Cryptosporangium aurantiacum: one gene and its partner. The protein of the gene in region 1 interacts with the protein of each later gene in a pairwise test. Links are inferred from orthologs where the notes say so. Each region holds a gene or a part of one and is shown on either strand. Other genes may lie near its edges.

Region 1 (7,306 bases):
TCGGACTGGCGGCCTCCGCCTACGCGCAACCGGGCCAGCAGCTGCAGTACGGCGCGCTGGTGGCCACGTACACGGTCGCCGACCTCGCCGAACGCCCCTGGCAGCGCTGGGCGGTGCTGCTCGGCGAGTGCGCGGTGATCCCACCCGGCGCGATCTGGATCAAAGACAACACGCTGCCCGAATTCCTGTTCACGCTGCTGTTGCCGATCGCCGCCTGGATGCTCGGCACGGTCGCCCGCCTGCACCGCGAACGCGCCGACGCGCTGGCCGACCGGGCCGCCGAGCTGGAGCGGCAGCGCACCGCCGACGCCGCCAGGGCCGTCGCGGAGGAACGCGCCCGGATCGCCCGCGACCTGCACGACGTGCTGGCCCACGCGGTCAGCGTGATCGTCGTGCAGGCCGAGGCAGGCCCGCTGGTGGTGCGCTCGGACCCGGACCGCGCCGAGCGCGTCTTCGACGCGATAGCCAGTTCCGGACGCGATGCGATGGCGCAGCTCCGGCGCTCGCTCGGCGTCCTTCGTACCGCGGGGGACGCTCCGGCGCTCGCACCGCAGCCGACGGTCGCCGCGATCCCCGACCTGGCCGAGCGGGTCCGGGGTACCGGGCTGCGCGTCTCGGTCGACACCGTCGGCGAGCCGGTGCCGCTCCCGGTGGACGCCGAGCTCGCGGCGTACCGCATCGTCCAGGAGGGACTGACGAACACGGTGAAGCACGCCGCCGCGACGACGGTGACCGTGACGCTCGGCTGGCAGCCGGACGGGCTGCGGGTGGCGGTCCGTGACGACGGCCGGGGCGGGCCACCGGGGACGGGTGGGCAGGGTTTGGTGGGGATCCGGGAGCGTGCCACGGCGTGCGGTGGTACCGCTTCGGCCGGTCCGGTCGAGGGAGGGTTCCTGGTGACGGCGTGGCTGCCGCGATGCTGAGTGACCGAAATGATTAGTATCGTCGTGGCCGACGACCAAGAGTTGGTGCGCAGCGGTTTCACGATGATCCTGGAGGCGCAGCCGGACTTCACCGTGGTCGCCGAGGCCGGTGACGGTCTGGCCGCGGTGGCCGCCGCGTCCGCGCACGACCCGGACGTCGTCCTGCTCGACGTGCGGATGCCGAAGCTGGACGGGCTGGGTGCCGCACGCCGGATCTGCGCCGGGACCAGCGCCAAGGTCATCATGCTGACCACGTTCGACCAGGACGACTACGTCTACGACGCGCTGGCCGCCGGGGCGAGCGGGTTCCTGCTCAAGGACCTGCGCCGGGACGACCTCGTGCACGCGGTGCGGGTGGTCGCCGGCGGTGAGGCGCTGCTCGCCCCGACCGTGACCCGGAGGCTGATCGCCGAGCTGACCCGGGCCAGGGCGCGCGGCCAGGTGGCACCCGGGCGGTTGAGCGCGCTGACGCCGCGCGAGCAGGAGACGCTCGCGCTGCTCGGCCGGGGGTTGTCGAACGCGGAGATCGCGGCCGCGCTGGTGGTCAGCGAGCACACCGTGAAGACGCACGTGAGCAACGTGCTGGCCAAGCTCGGGCTCCGCGACCGGATTCAAGCCGTGATCGCGGCCTACGAGACGGGCCTGATCGTCCCCGGCAGCTGATCGTCCACATATCAAGAAGGGCCGGATCCCTCGGGCGGCGGAGCGCGGAACATCGCTCGGGACGGCGATGCACCGGGCAGGGCCCCCGCCGAGGGTGGAACGCATGAATCGCTACCTCGCCGCCCCACTCCTGCTCCTCGGTTACGGGCTCGTGCGGCTCGTCGACGGCCTCGACGGCAGCCACGGCCCCGGCCCCGCCTGGACGATCGGCCACCTGCTGTTCCTCGCGGCGCTGGTCGGGTTCGGAGCGGTCACGCTCGACCTGCGCCGCCGGATCGGCTCGCTGCCCGCGCTGCTCACCACCGTCGCGGTGGGGCTCGGTCTGCTCGCGTTCGCCAAGGTGGTGATCGTCGACCTGATCGTCGGGTTCGGCGCGGCCGACCGGGCGGAGATGAACCTGCGCTACCGGGACTACGAGACCCCCGCCGACCCCGCGCTCGATTTTGTCGGGATGCTGTTCCCGCTCGGCCTCGTCGTCCTGCTGGCGCTGCTCGCGGTCGCGGGCCGGACCGCGTGGTGGAGCCCGCTGCTCGCGCTGGGCGGTTTCGTCGTGCTGACGATCGAGCTCGACCTCCTGCCGCTCGGGGCGTTGCTCCTGCTCGGCGCCCTGTTCACGGCCTCCAGGCCGAGCACGCCCCGCGTCGAACCCGTTGGCGCGGGTAAGGCAGTCTGAGAGGGCAGCCGAACGGGGAAGGGTTCGATGGCCGACAGCACGCTGGAGTTCGACGGCACCACCAAGCGGTACGGCGATCTCGTCGCCCTCGACGACCTGTCGTTCGACGTCCGGCCGGGGGAGCTGTTCGGGTTCGTCGGCAGCAACGGCGCCGGGAAGACGACCGCGATGCGCATCGCGCTCGGCGTGCTGTCCGCGGACGGCGGTGAGGTGCGCTGGAAGGGCGCGCCGATCACGCTGGAGGCGGCCCGCCGCATCGGGTACATGCCGGAGGAGCGCGGCCTCTACCCGAAGATGACGGTGGCCGACCAGCTGGAGTACCTGGGGCGTCTGCACGGGATGAGCCGGGCCGACGCCCGCGCGGCGACCGCGGAGTGGACCGAGCGGCTCGGGCTCGCCGAGCGTCGCAAGAGCGAGATCGGCGCGCTGAGCCTCGGCAACCAGCAGCGCGTCCAGCTCGCCGCGGCGCTGCTGCACGGGCCCGAGCTGCTGGTGCTCGACGAACCGTTCTCCGGTCTCGACCCGGTGGCGGTCGACGTGATGAGCGGGGTGCTCGCCGAGCGGGCCGCGGAGGGCGTCCCGGTGCTGTTCTCCAGCCATCAGCTCGACCTCGTGCAGCGACTCTGCGACCGGGTCGGGATCATCCGGTCCGGCCGGCTGGTCGCCTGCGACTCGGTGGACGCACTGCGCAGCACCGAGCGCCAGCTCACGGTCGACGTCGGCGCCCCGTGGGAACCCGCGCTGCCCGGCGTCCGGATCGTTCGTACCGACGGAACCCGGCACGTGCTCGAGCTGGACGACGACGTCGACGACCAGGACGTGCTGCGCTCGGCGCTGGCCGCCGGGCCGGTCGCGGAGTTCCGTCCGTATCGCCCGACGCTCACCGAGCTGTACCGCACGGTCGTCACCGACGGGGAGACCACTCGATGAACACCTCGTCGATCGTCTGGCTGGTCGCGTCGCGGGAGCTGCGGACGCGCCTGAGGGCGAAGTCGTTCGTCATCGGGACACTCGGACTGCTGGCGGCGATCACCGGGTACCTCGTGCTCAGCGCGTGGCTCGCCAGTTCGTCCGGGCCGGTGATCGGGCTCTCCGGCCCGATCAGCCAGCTGCGCCCGGCCATCGAGGCCGTCGCCGAGAGCCTCGACGAGGACATCGAGGTCCGGATCGTCGGCAACGTGGACGACGCCCGCCGCGAGGTGCGGGACGGCGACCTGGACGTGTTGCTCATCGGCTCGGCGCCCGCCCCGGTCGCGGTGGTGGACGAGGAACTGGACGACAGCGTCCGCGGCATCCTCACCGCGGTCCTGCAGCAGCAGGCGCTCGAACGCGCGCTGGAACGGGCCGGTGCCGATCCGGCGGCGGTGCAGCAGGCGGTCGCCGGGGCCGGGGTCCGGGTCGACGCGCTGTCCGAACGCGACCCGCTGGAGGGCGAGCGGCTCGTGCTCGCCGCGGTCGCGATGACGCTGCTCTACATCGCGCTGATCACCTACGGCAGCGGCGTGGCGCAGGGCGTCGTCGAGGAGAAGACCAGCCGCGTCGTGGAGTTGCTGCTGGCCACGGTCCGCCCGTGGCAGCTGCTGATGGGCAAGATCCTGGGCATCGGGCTGGTAGGGCTGGTCCAACTCGTGATCCTCGGCGGCGTCGGGTTGATCGGGGCGACGCTCGCGGGGCAGCTCACGTTGCCGGCCGCCGGCGTCGGGACGTTCGTCTCGCTGCTCGGCTGGTACCTGCTCGGGTTCTTCCTGTTCGCGTCGCTGTTCGCGGCCGCCGGTGCGCTGGTGTCGCGGTTCGAGGACATGCAGAGCGTCATCTCGCCGCTGATCATGCTGCTGGCGATCGTGTTCGTCGTCGGGTTGAACCTGCTGATCCGGGATCCGCGCAGCGAGCTCGTCGAGGTGCTGTCGCTGATCCCGCCGTTCACGACGATCCTGATGCCCGCCCGAGGGGCGCTGGGCGTGGCCCCGGCCTGGCAGATCATGCTCGCGGTCGTCCTGACGCTGGTCGCGCTCGCGGTCACCGTGCGGCTCGCGGGCGCGGTGTACCAGCGCGGCGTGCTGCACACCGGCTCGCGGCTCTCGCTCCGCGCCGCCCTCCGCGGCCCGGACCGGCCGAAGTCCTCGAACCGGGCATGAGCCGCGCGCCGCGGGATCGCGCGGTCGGTGCGCTGGTCGGGCTGGCACTCGGTGACGCGCTCGGGATGCCGACCCAGAACCTGCCCCGCGACGTCGTCCGCGACCGCTACGGCGACGTGCTGGACAACCTCCACCCGGGCCCGGACGACAACCAGATCAGCCGCGGCCTGCCCGCCGGCCGGGTCACCGACGACACCGACCAGGCGGTTCTCCTCGGCGAACTGTTCGTCGCCGGGAACGGTCGGGTCGATCCGGTCGCGTTCGCCGACCGCCTCCTGCGGTGGGCGGAACACCAGGAAGCGATCGGGTCCGCGGACCTGCTCGGCCCGTCGACCCGCCGGGCACTGACGCTGCTCGGCGAGGGCGTCCCGCCGGAGGAGACCGGGCGGTGGGGCGACACCAACGGTGCCGCGATGCGCATCGCGCCGATCGGCGTCGGCGTTCCGGTCGATCCGCTGCCCCGCCTGGTCGACGCCGTCGCGCAGGCGAGCGGCGTCACCCACTCCACCGGCGTCGCGATCGCCGGTGCCGCGGCGGTCGCGGCCGCGGTCAGCGCGGGCATCGACGGGAGTCCGCTGGACAACTCGCTCCGGCTCGCCGTCGACGCCGCCCGCCTCGGCGCCGCCCGCGGCTCCTACGTGCCCGGCGCCGACGTCGCGGCCCGCATCACCTGGGCGTTGGAGCTGGTCGGCGGGCGGCCCCCGGCCGAAGCGCTGGACCTGATCTATCGCCTGGTCGGCACCGGCCTGGCGACCCAGGAGGCGGTGCCTGCCGCGCTGGCCGTCGCCGCGCTGTTCCCCGACGACCTCTGGGACGCCTGCCGCCACGCCGCGAGCCTCGGCGGCGACTGCGACACGGTGGCGGCGATGACCGGCGCGGTCGTCGGCGCACACACCGGCGCCGGCGGCGTGCCGCACACCGCACGCGAGCGGCTGCGCGCAGCCAACCCCTCCCTGGAGCTGACCACGCTCGCCGATCAACTACTGGCGCTGCGCTAATCGGGGTATGAACCTCGCATGTCGGACATCCATGAGGGGCTGCGGTGCCGATCGGTCGGCACCGCGCGGCCCGGCGTCCCGCAGATCGTGATGGTGCAGGGTCTCGCGGTGGCCGACTACCTGCTGCCCGGCCTGGCCGGCTTTGCCGGCTGGACCCGCGCCCACCTGCTGGAACTGCCCGATCGCCTGCTCTCGGTGCCGGGCTACGCCCGGTCGGTCGCCGAGTGGCTGGACGCCAGGCAGCTCGGCCCCGTCGTCCTCGGCGGGCATTCCAGCGGGACGCAGATCGCCGCGGCCGCCGCGGTCGGGCGCACCGACGTCGTGCTCGTGCTCCTGGTCAGCCCGATCGTCGACCCGGCCGCGCGCAGCGTGCTCCGGCTCGGGGCGCGCTGGCTGAGCGACGGCAGGCAGGAAAAGCCCGGGCTGATCTCCTGGCAGTGGCCCGAGTGGCGGGAGGCCGGACCGCGCCGGATCGTCCACTTGATCCGGACGCACCTGCGGTACCGCATCGAGGAGCCGCTCGCCCGGCTCGAGACACCCGCGCTCGTCCTCCGGGGCAGCGAAGACCGGCTCGGCACGCCGGACTGGTGCCGCCGGCTCGCGGCACTGACCCCGGGCGGGCGGTACGTCGAGGTACCCGGTGCGCACTCGTTCTTCTGGGACGATCCGCACGCGTGGTCGGATCCGGTACGGCAGGCGGCGCTGGCCGCGCCACACTGACGGTCGTGCAGCTCTCCGAGACCGAGGCCCGTCGCCGGCTGACCGACGCGCGGGTGGTGCACCTCGCTACGGCGGACGCCGCCGGGGTGCCCCATCTCGTCCCGGCGACGTTCGCGCTGCACGCCGACACCGTCGTGATCGCCGTCGACGCCAAACCCAAGCGCCACCAGCGCCTCAAACGGCTGGACAACCTCGCCGCGAACCCGCGGGCGTGTGTGCTGGCCGACCGGTACGACGACGACTGGACGCAGCTGTGGTGGGTCCGCGCGGACGGCGTCGCCCGGATCCTCACCGGGCCGGACGAAACCCGCGAGCCGATCGACCGGCTGGCCGCGAAGTACCCGCAGTACCGATCGCAACGGCCGGCCGGCCCGGTGATCGCGCTGCGGGTGACCCGCTGGATCGGCTGGGCGTACCGGTAGCGGACCGGTCAGCGGCGGACCAGCGCGGAGAAGAAGCCGTCCTCCGCGTTCTGGAACGGGGTGTCGGCGACCAGGTACGTCCACGTCGACGTCGGCCGCCGGAGCCCCGCGTCGGCGAGGTCGATGCCGTCCGGGGTGAGCTCCGCGGTCGTCAGCGTCTCGCCGGCGGCGTCCCGGATGTGCCGCCGCAGCGCGCGGAACGCGTCGACGGCGACCGCGTTGAACTCGTCCACCGGCGTCTCCCGCGCGAGGATCCGCAGGTGGATGCCCTCCCGCGCGGAGGCGAGCGAGGCCAGGTGCTCGGCCCAGGCCTCGTCGAGGTGGAACAGCAGTGTGGCGACCGCGGCCGCACGGGCGGCGTCGATCCCGTCCTCGGCCTCCTGCTTGTCCAAGCGGGTGCGGGCGTCCGGCGTCAGCCACTCCGCGAGGTCGTAGTGATCCTCGGCGGCGAGGATCTCCGCGCGCCACGCGAGCGTGGCCGCCCGCTGGTTCTCGACGATCTCGTTGTACCGGACGGTCTTGCGGTGGATCTGGTCCAGCTTCCCGGCGGCGACCCGCTGGGCGTGCTCGACGTGCCGCAGCAACGCACGGTCGAGGATCCGGCCGTCGGCGTTCAGCTTCCGCAGCGCCGGCCGATCCGGGGCGTGTTCGAGGACGACCTCGTCCTCGAGGCTGGTGAAGAACACCGACCGGCCGGGGTCGCCCTGGCGTCCGGAGCGACCGCGGAGCTGCCGGTCGAGGCGCGCGGAGTCGTATCGGCCGATGCCGACGA
Region 2 (7,932 bases), on another replicon or contig:
GCGCTGCTCGCCGGGCTCGCCGTGCTGGTCGTGGTGGCGCTACGGCACACCCCGCCGACCGGCGCGGAGCCGACCCGCGAAGGAGAGCACTGATGGACACCGTCACCTCGGCCGACGGCACTCCGATCGCGTTCGACCGCTACGGCAGCGGTCCGGCGGTGATCCTGGTCGGCGGCGCCTTCCAGCACCGCGCGATCGATCCGGGCACCGCGGCGCTGGCCCGCCTGCTCGCCGAGGAGTTCACCGTCTACCACTACGACCGCCGCGGACGTGGGGACAGCGGCCACGGCGCCACCCGGTACTCGCCGGAGCGGGAGATCGAGGACATCGCCGCGCTGATCGTGCACGCCGGTGGCCATGCGGCGCTCTACGGCATGTCGTCCGGGGCGGCGCTGGCCCTGGATGCGGCGGCCAGGCGTCCGGCGGTCACCCGCGTCGCGGTGTACGAGGCCCCGTTCATCGTCGACGCAAGCGCACCACCGCACTCCGACGATCTCCAACCCCGGCTGGAGCGCCTGGTGATGACCGACCAGCGCGACGGCGCCGTCGAGCTGTTCCTCACCGAAGCGGTCGGGGTGCCGCGGGACGTCGTCGCCGGGATGCAGCGCTCGCCGGGCTGGGCCGCGATGGAGGCGGTCGCGCACACGCTCGCGTACGACATCGCGCTGCTGGAGGGCACCACCACGGGCGAGCCGCTCTCACCGCAGCGCTGGGCGGCGGTGACGGTCCCGGTGCTGGTGATCGACGGCGGGGCGAGCCCGCCGTCGATGGCGAGCGCCGCGGACGCGCTGGCCGGCGTCCTGCTCGACGCCCAGCGCCGGACGTTGCCGAGGCAGACGCACGACGTCGACCCGGCCGTGCTCGCCCCGGTGCTGCGGGAGTTCTATCGCTAACTATTGCAGGCAATAAAGATTTGCAGCCCCTGCAAGATTCGCCTAGCGTGGGGCGCGTGAACCCAGGGCTGCGTCTGCGGAAGAAGCAGCAGACCCGCGCGGCGCTCGCCGACGCGGCGCTCCGGCTGGTCGCCGAGCGGGGCCTCGACCACGTCACGGTCGAGGAGATCAGCGCTGCGGCCGACGTCTCGGCCCGCACGTTCTTCAACTACTTCGCGACGAAGGACGACGCGGTCTTCGGCACGATGCTCGAGGGCAGCGACCGGATCCGGGAGGCGCTCGTCGCGGCGCCGCCCGACCGGCCGCTCTGGGACGCGCTCTGGACGGCGTACCGCGACGAGGCGGAGGACCTGCAGGCCGACGCCGAGCGGCTGCGGCTCCGGATGACCGTCTGTAGCCAGAACCCCTCGATGCTGGCCCGGCTGGTCGAGGTCGGCGCCGCGGCGGAGCTGGCGCTGGCCGAGGCGATCGCCGCGCGGCTCGGCGTCGAACCCGGTAGCGACGGAACGCCGCTACTGATCGCCGTCACCGCCGGGGGAGCGCTCCGCGTCGCGATGATGCGCTGGGCCACCGGGAGCGGCGACCGTCTTCTCACCGAACTCGTCGACGAGGCGTTCGAGGCCCTCGCCGCCGGCTTCGCGGGGCGCTGACCCCGCCCCACCCCAACCTGGACGAGAGAGAACACACGCGTGACCGCACCCGATTTAGCCACGCCCGCACCCACGCCTGATCAGTCCGAACGCATGTCCCGGCGGGAGATCCTCCAGGCGCTGTCCGGCCTGATGATGGGCCTGTTCGTCTCGATCCTGGCGTCGACGATCGTCTCCAACGCGCTGCCGAGGATCATCGCCGACCTGAACGGCAGCCAGTCGGTCTACACCTGGATCGTCACCACCGAGTTGCTCGCGATGACCGCGACCGTGCCGCTCTGGGGAAAGCTCGCCGACCTCTACAGCAAGAAGCTGCTCATGCAGCTCTCGCTGGTGATGTTCGTGATCGGCTCGCTGGTCGCGGGGCTGACGCCCAACGTCGAGCTGCTGATCTTCAGCCGCGTGATCCAGGGCATCGGCGCCGGTGGTGTCACCGCGCTCGCGCTGATCGTGATGGCCGCGATGATCCCGCCGCGGGAGCTCGGCCGGTACTCCGGCATCTTCGGTGCGGTGTTCGGTGTCGGGACGATTGCCGGCCCGCTGATCGGTGGCGTGCTCGTCGACACGTCCTGGCTCGGCTGGCGCTGGTGCTTCCTGATCGGCGTCCCGTTCACGCTGGTCGCGATCCTGCTGCTGCAGCGGACGCTGGACCTGCCGGTCGTGAAGAAGGCCGTGAAGATCGACTACCTCGGGGCGTTCCTGATCACCGCCGGTGTCTCGACGCTGCTGATCTGGTCGACGCTGGCCGGGGACAAGTTCGACTGGGCGTCCGCGTGGACGGCGGGCCTGGTCGGGCTCGCGGTCGTCCTGCTGGCGCTGTTCGTGCTGGTCGAGTCCCGGGCGGCCGAGCCGATCATCCCGCTGGGGATCTTCCGCAACCGTACGGTCTCGCTGACGACGCTCGCGAGCGCGCTGGTCGGTGTCGCGATGTTCGGCGGCACCGTGTTCCTCTCCCAGTACTTCCAGATCTCGCTGGGCAAGTCGCCGACCGTCGCCGGCCTGATGAGCCTGCCGCTGATCTTCGGACTGCTCGGGTCGTCGACCGTCGCCGGTGCCCTGATCACCAAGTACGGGAAGTGGAAGATCTACCTGGTCGCCGGTGGCGTCGTGATGGTGATCGGGATGGCGCTGCTGGGCACGATCAGCGCGGACACCAGCGTCCTGATCCTGTCGCTGTACATGTTCGTGCTCGGCGTCGGCGTCGGCCTGCTCATGCAGAACCTCGTCCTGGCCGCACAGAACGACGTTCCGGCCCGTGACCTGGGTGCCACCACGTCCGTGTTGACGTTCTTCCGCAGCCTCGGCGGCGCGATCGGCGTCAGCGCCCTCGGCGCGGTGCTCGCCAACCGGGTGAGCACGCTGAGCGCGGAGAAGCTCGGCCCGGCGGCGTCCGGCGGCGACGGGGCCGCCGAGGTTCCCGACCTCTCCACGCTGCCGCCCGCGGTGCTGAAGGTGATCCAGGACGTCTACGGCGAGGCCACCGCCGACATCTTCCTCGTCGGCGCGCCGATCGCGGCGTTGGCGCTGTTCGCCGTAGTGTTCGTTAAGGAGAAGTCGCTGGCCACGCTCAGCGGCGACGAGCGCCTCGCGCGGGAGCAAGCCGGCGTGGGTGCGGGGCACTGACCCGCTGACCCACAGTCTGTGGCTCGGCTGAGGAACGCTGCGCCCGCATCCGCGGGTTGTGGCTGACTACCGGTCGGATCCCATCGGCGTCCATTGCCGGACGCGGCGGGATCCGATACCCGGAGCAAGGCCCCGGCGTGTCCGGGATCCATCACCCTCGTGTGCCGATCGGAGAGCACCGACATGTCCTTCCTGGCCAGGTTCAGCCTCGCCAACCGGGCGCTGATCGCGTTGATCACGATCGCGGTCACCGCGTTCGGGCTGATCGCGATCCCGTCGCTGAAGCAGCAGCTACTGCCATCCCTGGAGATCCCCGCGGCGTTCATCACCGCGCAGTACTCCGGCGCCTCGCCGGACGTCGTGGAGAGCCAGGTCACCGAGCCGATCGAGGAGGCCGTCCGCGGCGTCGCCGGCGTTACCGGGACCACGTCGAGCTCGCTGGAGGGCTTCGCGACCGTTCAGGTGGAGCTGGAATACGGCACCGACCTCGGGGCGACCGTCAACAAGCTCCAGCAGGCGCTCGACCGGGCTCAGCTACCCGCGGACGTCGACCCGTCGATCCTGTCCGGCGGCACCGACGACTTCCTCCCCGCGGTCGCGCTCTCGGCGTCCGGCGGGGACACCGCCGCGCTGGCGCAGAAGCTGCAGAAGACCGTCCTGCCGGAGCTGAACAGCATCGAGGGGGTCCGCGAGGCCACGCTCACCGGCGCGCCGGACAAGACCGTCGTCATCCGCCCCGACCTGGCGAAGCTCAGCGCCGCCGGCCTGAGCCCGCAGTCGATCAGCACCGCGATCAGCAGCGGTGGGACGGCCGTTCCGGCCGGCCAGGTCGCCGACGGCACCCAGGCCCTGACCGTGCAGGTCGGCGGCGGGTACACGTCGCTCGACGACCTGAAGAACCTGTACCTGACGCCGAGCTCGGGCGACACGACGCCGGTCAAGCTCGGTGACGTCGCCGGCGTGGAGTCGGTGCAGACGCCTGCCACGTCGGTGACCCGAACCAACGGCAAGGACAGCCTCGGTATCAGCGTGACGATGACGCCGGACGGCAACGCCGTCGACATCTCGCACGCGATCAGCGACAAGCTCGACGAGTGGACCGAGGAGCTCGGCGAGGGCGCCGAGCTGACGATCGTCTTCGACCAGGCACCGTTCATCGAGAAGTCGATCAGCAGCCTGGCCACCGAGGGTGGTCTCGGCCTGGTGATGGCCGTGATCGTCATCCTGGTGTTCCTGCTCTCGGTGCGGTCGACGCTGGTCACCGCCGTGTCGATCCCGCTGTCGGTGCTGATCGCGCTGATCGTGATGTGGGCCGACGGCCTCTCGCTCAACGTCTTGACGCTCGGCGCGCTGACGATCGCGATCGGCCGGGTGGTCGACGACTCGATCGTCGTCCTGGAGAACATCAAGCGGCATCTCGGGTACGGCGAGGAGAAGATCACCGCGATCTTCAACGGCGTCCGCGAGGTGGCCGGCGCGGTCACCGCCTCGACGCTCACCACGGTCGCGGTGTTCGCCCCGATCGCGCTGGTCGGCGGGCTGGTCGGCGAGCTGTTCCGGCCGTTCGCGATCACCGTGACGGTCGCGCTGCTGGCCTCGCTCGTCGTCGCGCTGACGATCGTCCCCGTGCTGGCGTACTGGTTCTTGCGGCAGCCGAAGAACGTTGAAGACGCCGAGGAGATCCGCAGGATCGCCGAGGAGAAGGAGCGGAAGAGCTTCCTGCAGCGGGTCTACGTCCCGGTCATCGGGTTCGCGGTCCGGCGTCGGTGGACGACGATCGCGATCGCGATCGTCATCCTGATCGCGACGCTCGGCATGGTGCCGTTCCTGAAGACGAACTTCCTCGACCAGTCGGGGCAGAACACGCTCAGCCTGACCCAGACGATGCCGGTGGGCAGCAGCCTGGCCACCACCGACGCGGCGGCGAAGAAGGTCGAGGCGGTCCTCGCCGAGTTCCGCGAGGACGGTGACCTGGAGTCCTACCAGGTGACGATCGGCGGCGGCGTGTTCGGGCTCGGCGGCAACAGCAACTCCGCCACCTACCAGCTCACGGTGAACGAGGACGAGGACACCGCCGAGGTCCAGGAGGCGCTCGAGAAGAAGCTGGACGCGCTGTCGGACGCCGGGGAGATCGAGGTCGGCGCCGCGCAATCCGGGGTCAGCGGCACCGAGCAGCAGGTGATCGTCCAGGCTCCGGACGAGGCGACGCTGCGCACCGCGACCGACGCCGTCACGAAGGCGATGGACTCCGTCGACGGGCTGGACGACGTCAGCAGCGACCTCGCGGAGAGCACGCCGCGGGTCGAGGTGTCGCTGAAGGACGAGGTCGCCGCGCAGTACGGGCTGACCGAGGGCACGCTCGGGCAGATCGTCGCGGCGGCGTTCCGCGGCGCTCCGGCCGGTCAGATCGTGCTCGACGGCGTCGAGCAGCCGATCACGGTGCTCGCCGCGACGCCGCCGGCCACGGTGGACGCGGTGAAGGCGCTGACGGTCCCCACCCCGACCGGCGTGGTGCCGCTGAGCCAGGTCGCGGACGTGAAGACCGAGCCGGGCCCGGTGGAGATCACCCGGATCGACGGTGCCCGCAGCGCGACGGTCAGCGGGACGCCCAGTGGCGACAACCTCGGGACGATCACCGCGGACCTGCAGAAGAAGCTGGACGCGCTGGACCTGCCCGCCGGGGCGAGCTTCTCGCTCGGCGGCGCGTCGGAGGACCAGGCCGAGGCATTCCAGCAGCTCGGGCTCGCGGTGCTGGCCGCGATCGCGATCGTCTTCATCGTCATGGTGGCGACGTTCCGCAGCCTGATCCAGCCGCTGATCCTGCTGGTGTCGATCCCGTTCGCGGCGACCGGCGCGCTGCTCCTGCTGCTGGTCAGCGGCACCGCGCTCGGCGTACCGGCGCTGATCGGCATGCTGATGCTCGTCGGCATCGTGGTCACGAACGCGATCGTCCTGATGGACCTGGTCAACCAGTACCGGCGCGACGGCATGCCGGTCGTGCAGGCCGTGGTCGAAGGCGGACGGCACCGTCTGCGTCCGATCCTGATGACCGCGGCGGCGACGATCTTCGCGCTGATCCCGATGGCGCTCGGGCTCACCGGCGAGGGCGGGTTCATCTCGCAGCCGCTGGCCGTCGTCGTCATCGGTGGTCTGATCAGCTCGACGCTGCTGACGCTGGTGCTCGTGCCCGCGCTCTACACGCTGGTCGAGGGTCGCAAGGACCGGAAGGCCGAGAAGCGCCGCCGCAAGGCGGAGGCCGCGGCCACACCGGAGCCGGAGCCGGCGATCTCCTAACTAGACGGGTTCCTACCAACTACGGACATGTCCGTAGTTGGTAGGGTCCCGGCATGGCCGCCCCCGGGACCGTGGCGCCGGATCTCGTCGTCCGTGACGAGGAGCAACCGGCCCGGCGCCTGACGGGGCGGCTCGGCCTGGCGGTATCGATCGCGGCCGCCCTCATCGTGGTGTTCGCGGTCTACCAGGCACTCCGGCCACTGGCGCAGGGCGGCCAGTTCTACCTGATCCTGTTCCTCGCGGCCGTGCTGCCGCTGGTGTTCCTCTGCTACCGGGCGCGCCCCGGTGCCGACGCGACCCGACCGTCCGTGGTGGACTGGGTGCTGGCAGCGGTTGCGCTGATCGTCGCCGCGTATCCGGTGCTCGTCGGCTACAACGCGTTCCTCGACCGGCAGGGCCTGCTCGACCCGGCCGACGTCGTCGCCGGAGGCATCCTGCTCGTGCTGCTGCTCGAGGCCTGCCGCCGGACGACCGGCTGGGTGTTGCCCGTCGTCTGCCTGCTCGCGCTCGCGTACTGCTACTACGGCGGATACCTGCCGCAGTCGTGGTCGATCGCGCACGCCGGTCTGGACGTCGATCAGATCATCGACGCGCTCTACAACTCCGGCAGCGGTTTCTACGGCACCCCGCTGGACGTCGCCGCGACCTACATCGTGCTGTTCACGCTCTACGGCGCGGTGCTCAGCCACTCGGGGGCCGGGCAGTTCTTCGTGGACCTCTCGGTGGCCGCGTTTCGCCGGTCGCGTGGTGCGGCCGGCCGAACCGCTGTGGCCGCCGGGTTCCTGCTCGGCACGGTGTCCGGGAGCGGGACCGCCACCGCGGTGAGCGTCGGCGCGGTCACCTGGCCGATCCTGCGCCGGGCCGGGTACCCGGCCACGAACGCCGGCGGCATGCTCGCCGCTGCCGGTGTGGGCGCGATCCTCTCCCCGCCGACGCTCGGCGCGGCGGCGTTCATCATCGCCGAGTACCTCGACGTCTCGTATCTGCAGGTGCTGGGCTGGGCCACGGTGCCGACGATCCTCTACTACCTCGGCATCCTGCTCGCGGTGGAGATCGACGCCCGCCGGTTCGGGGTCCGCCCGGTGGAGGTCGAGGCCCGGTCGCCGTGGCGCCTGCTGGCCCGGTTCGGCTACCACTTCTCGTCGCTGCTCGTCGTCCTACTGCTGTTGTTCTTGGGCCGGCCGGTGACCGAGGCCGTGCTGATCGCGACCGCGGTCGCGTTCGCGCTCTCGTTCCTCGACCGGTCGGCCAGGCTGACGCCCCGGCGGCTGTTCGCCGCGCTCGCCGAAGGCGGGCTGGGCGTGCTCACGGTGACCGTGGTCTGTGCCTCCGCCGGGATCATCACCGCGACGATGACGAAGACCGGCCTGGCGGCGCAGACCGCGTCGCTGCTCGTGGACGGCGCGCGGGCGATCGTCGACGATCCGGTGGCGACGCTCGCGCTCACCGCGGTGCTGGCGGCGGTCGCGCTT

Evidence for each region.
Region 2: the proteins of BUB75_RS23470 (region 1) and BUB75_RS04290 interact in binary tests that used the Bacillus subtilis proteins (3 or more experiments, as listed by UniProt). The link is inferred for Cryptosporangium aurantiacum from one-to-one orthologs.

Annotation. Positions count from the first base shown.
Region 1 is NZ_FRCS01000007.1:128,165-135,470, forward strand. What follows is about bases 2,291-5,289. They hold BUB75_RS23470 (ABC transporter permease), read left to right. Parts: upstream 2,291-3,185; coding sequence 3,186-4,394; downstream 4,395-5,289. Other genes in these bases: BUB75_RS23465 (ABC transporter ATP-binding protein), read left to right, coding at 2,291-3,189; BUB75_RS23475 (ADP-ribosylglycohydrolase family protein), read left to right, coding at 4,391-5,289. Outside these bases: BUB75_RS23450 (sensor histidine kinase), read left to right, coding at 1-923; BUB75_RS23455 (response regulator), read left to right, coding at 933-1,586; BUB75_RS23460 (hypothetical protein), read left to right, coding at 1,690-2,259; more of BUB75_RS23465, read left to right, coding at 2,287-2,290; more of BUB75_RS23475, read left to right, coding at 5,290-5,392; BUB75_RS23480 (alpha/beta fold hydrolase), read left to right, coding at 5,411-6,112; BUB75_RS23485 (TIGR03668 family PPOX class F420-dependent oxidoreductase), read left to right, coding at 6,118-6,534; accessory Sec system translocase SecA2, read right to left, coding at 6,543-7,306.
Region 2 is NZ_FRCS01000001.1:983,830-991,761, forward strand. The notes cover bases 3,036-6,660. They hold BUB75_RS04290 (efflux RND transporter permease subunit), read left to right. Parts: upstream 3,036-3,349; coding sequence 3,350-6,460; downstream 6,461-6,660. Other genes in these bases: BUB75_RS04285 (MDR family MFS transporter), read left to right, coding at 3,036-3,166; BUB75_RS04295 (TRAP transporter permease), read left to right, coding at 6,514-6,660. In the rest of the region: BUB75_RS04275 (alpha/beta fold hydrolase), read left to right, coding at 93-893; BUB75_RS04280 (TetR/AcrR family transcriptional regulator), read left to right, coding at 950-1,543; more of BUB75_RS04285, read left to right, coding at 1,637-3,035; more of BUB75_RS04295, read left to right, coding at 6,661-7,932. UniProt on the Bacillus subtilis protein: Required for self-resistance to surfactin, an antimicrobial lipopeptide surfactant produced by B.subtilis. Also required for swarming motility.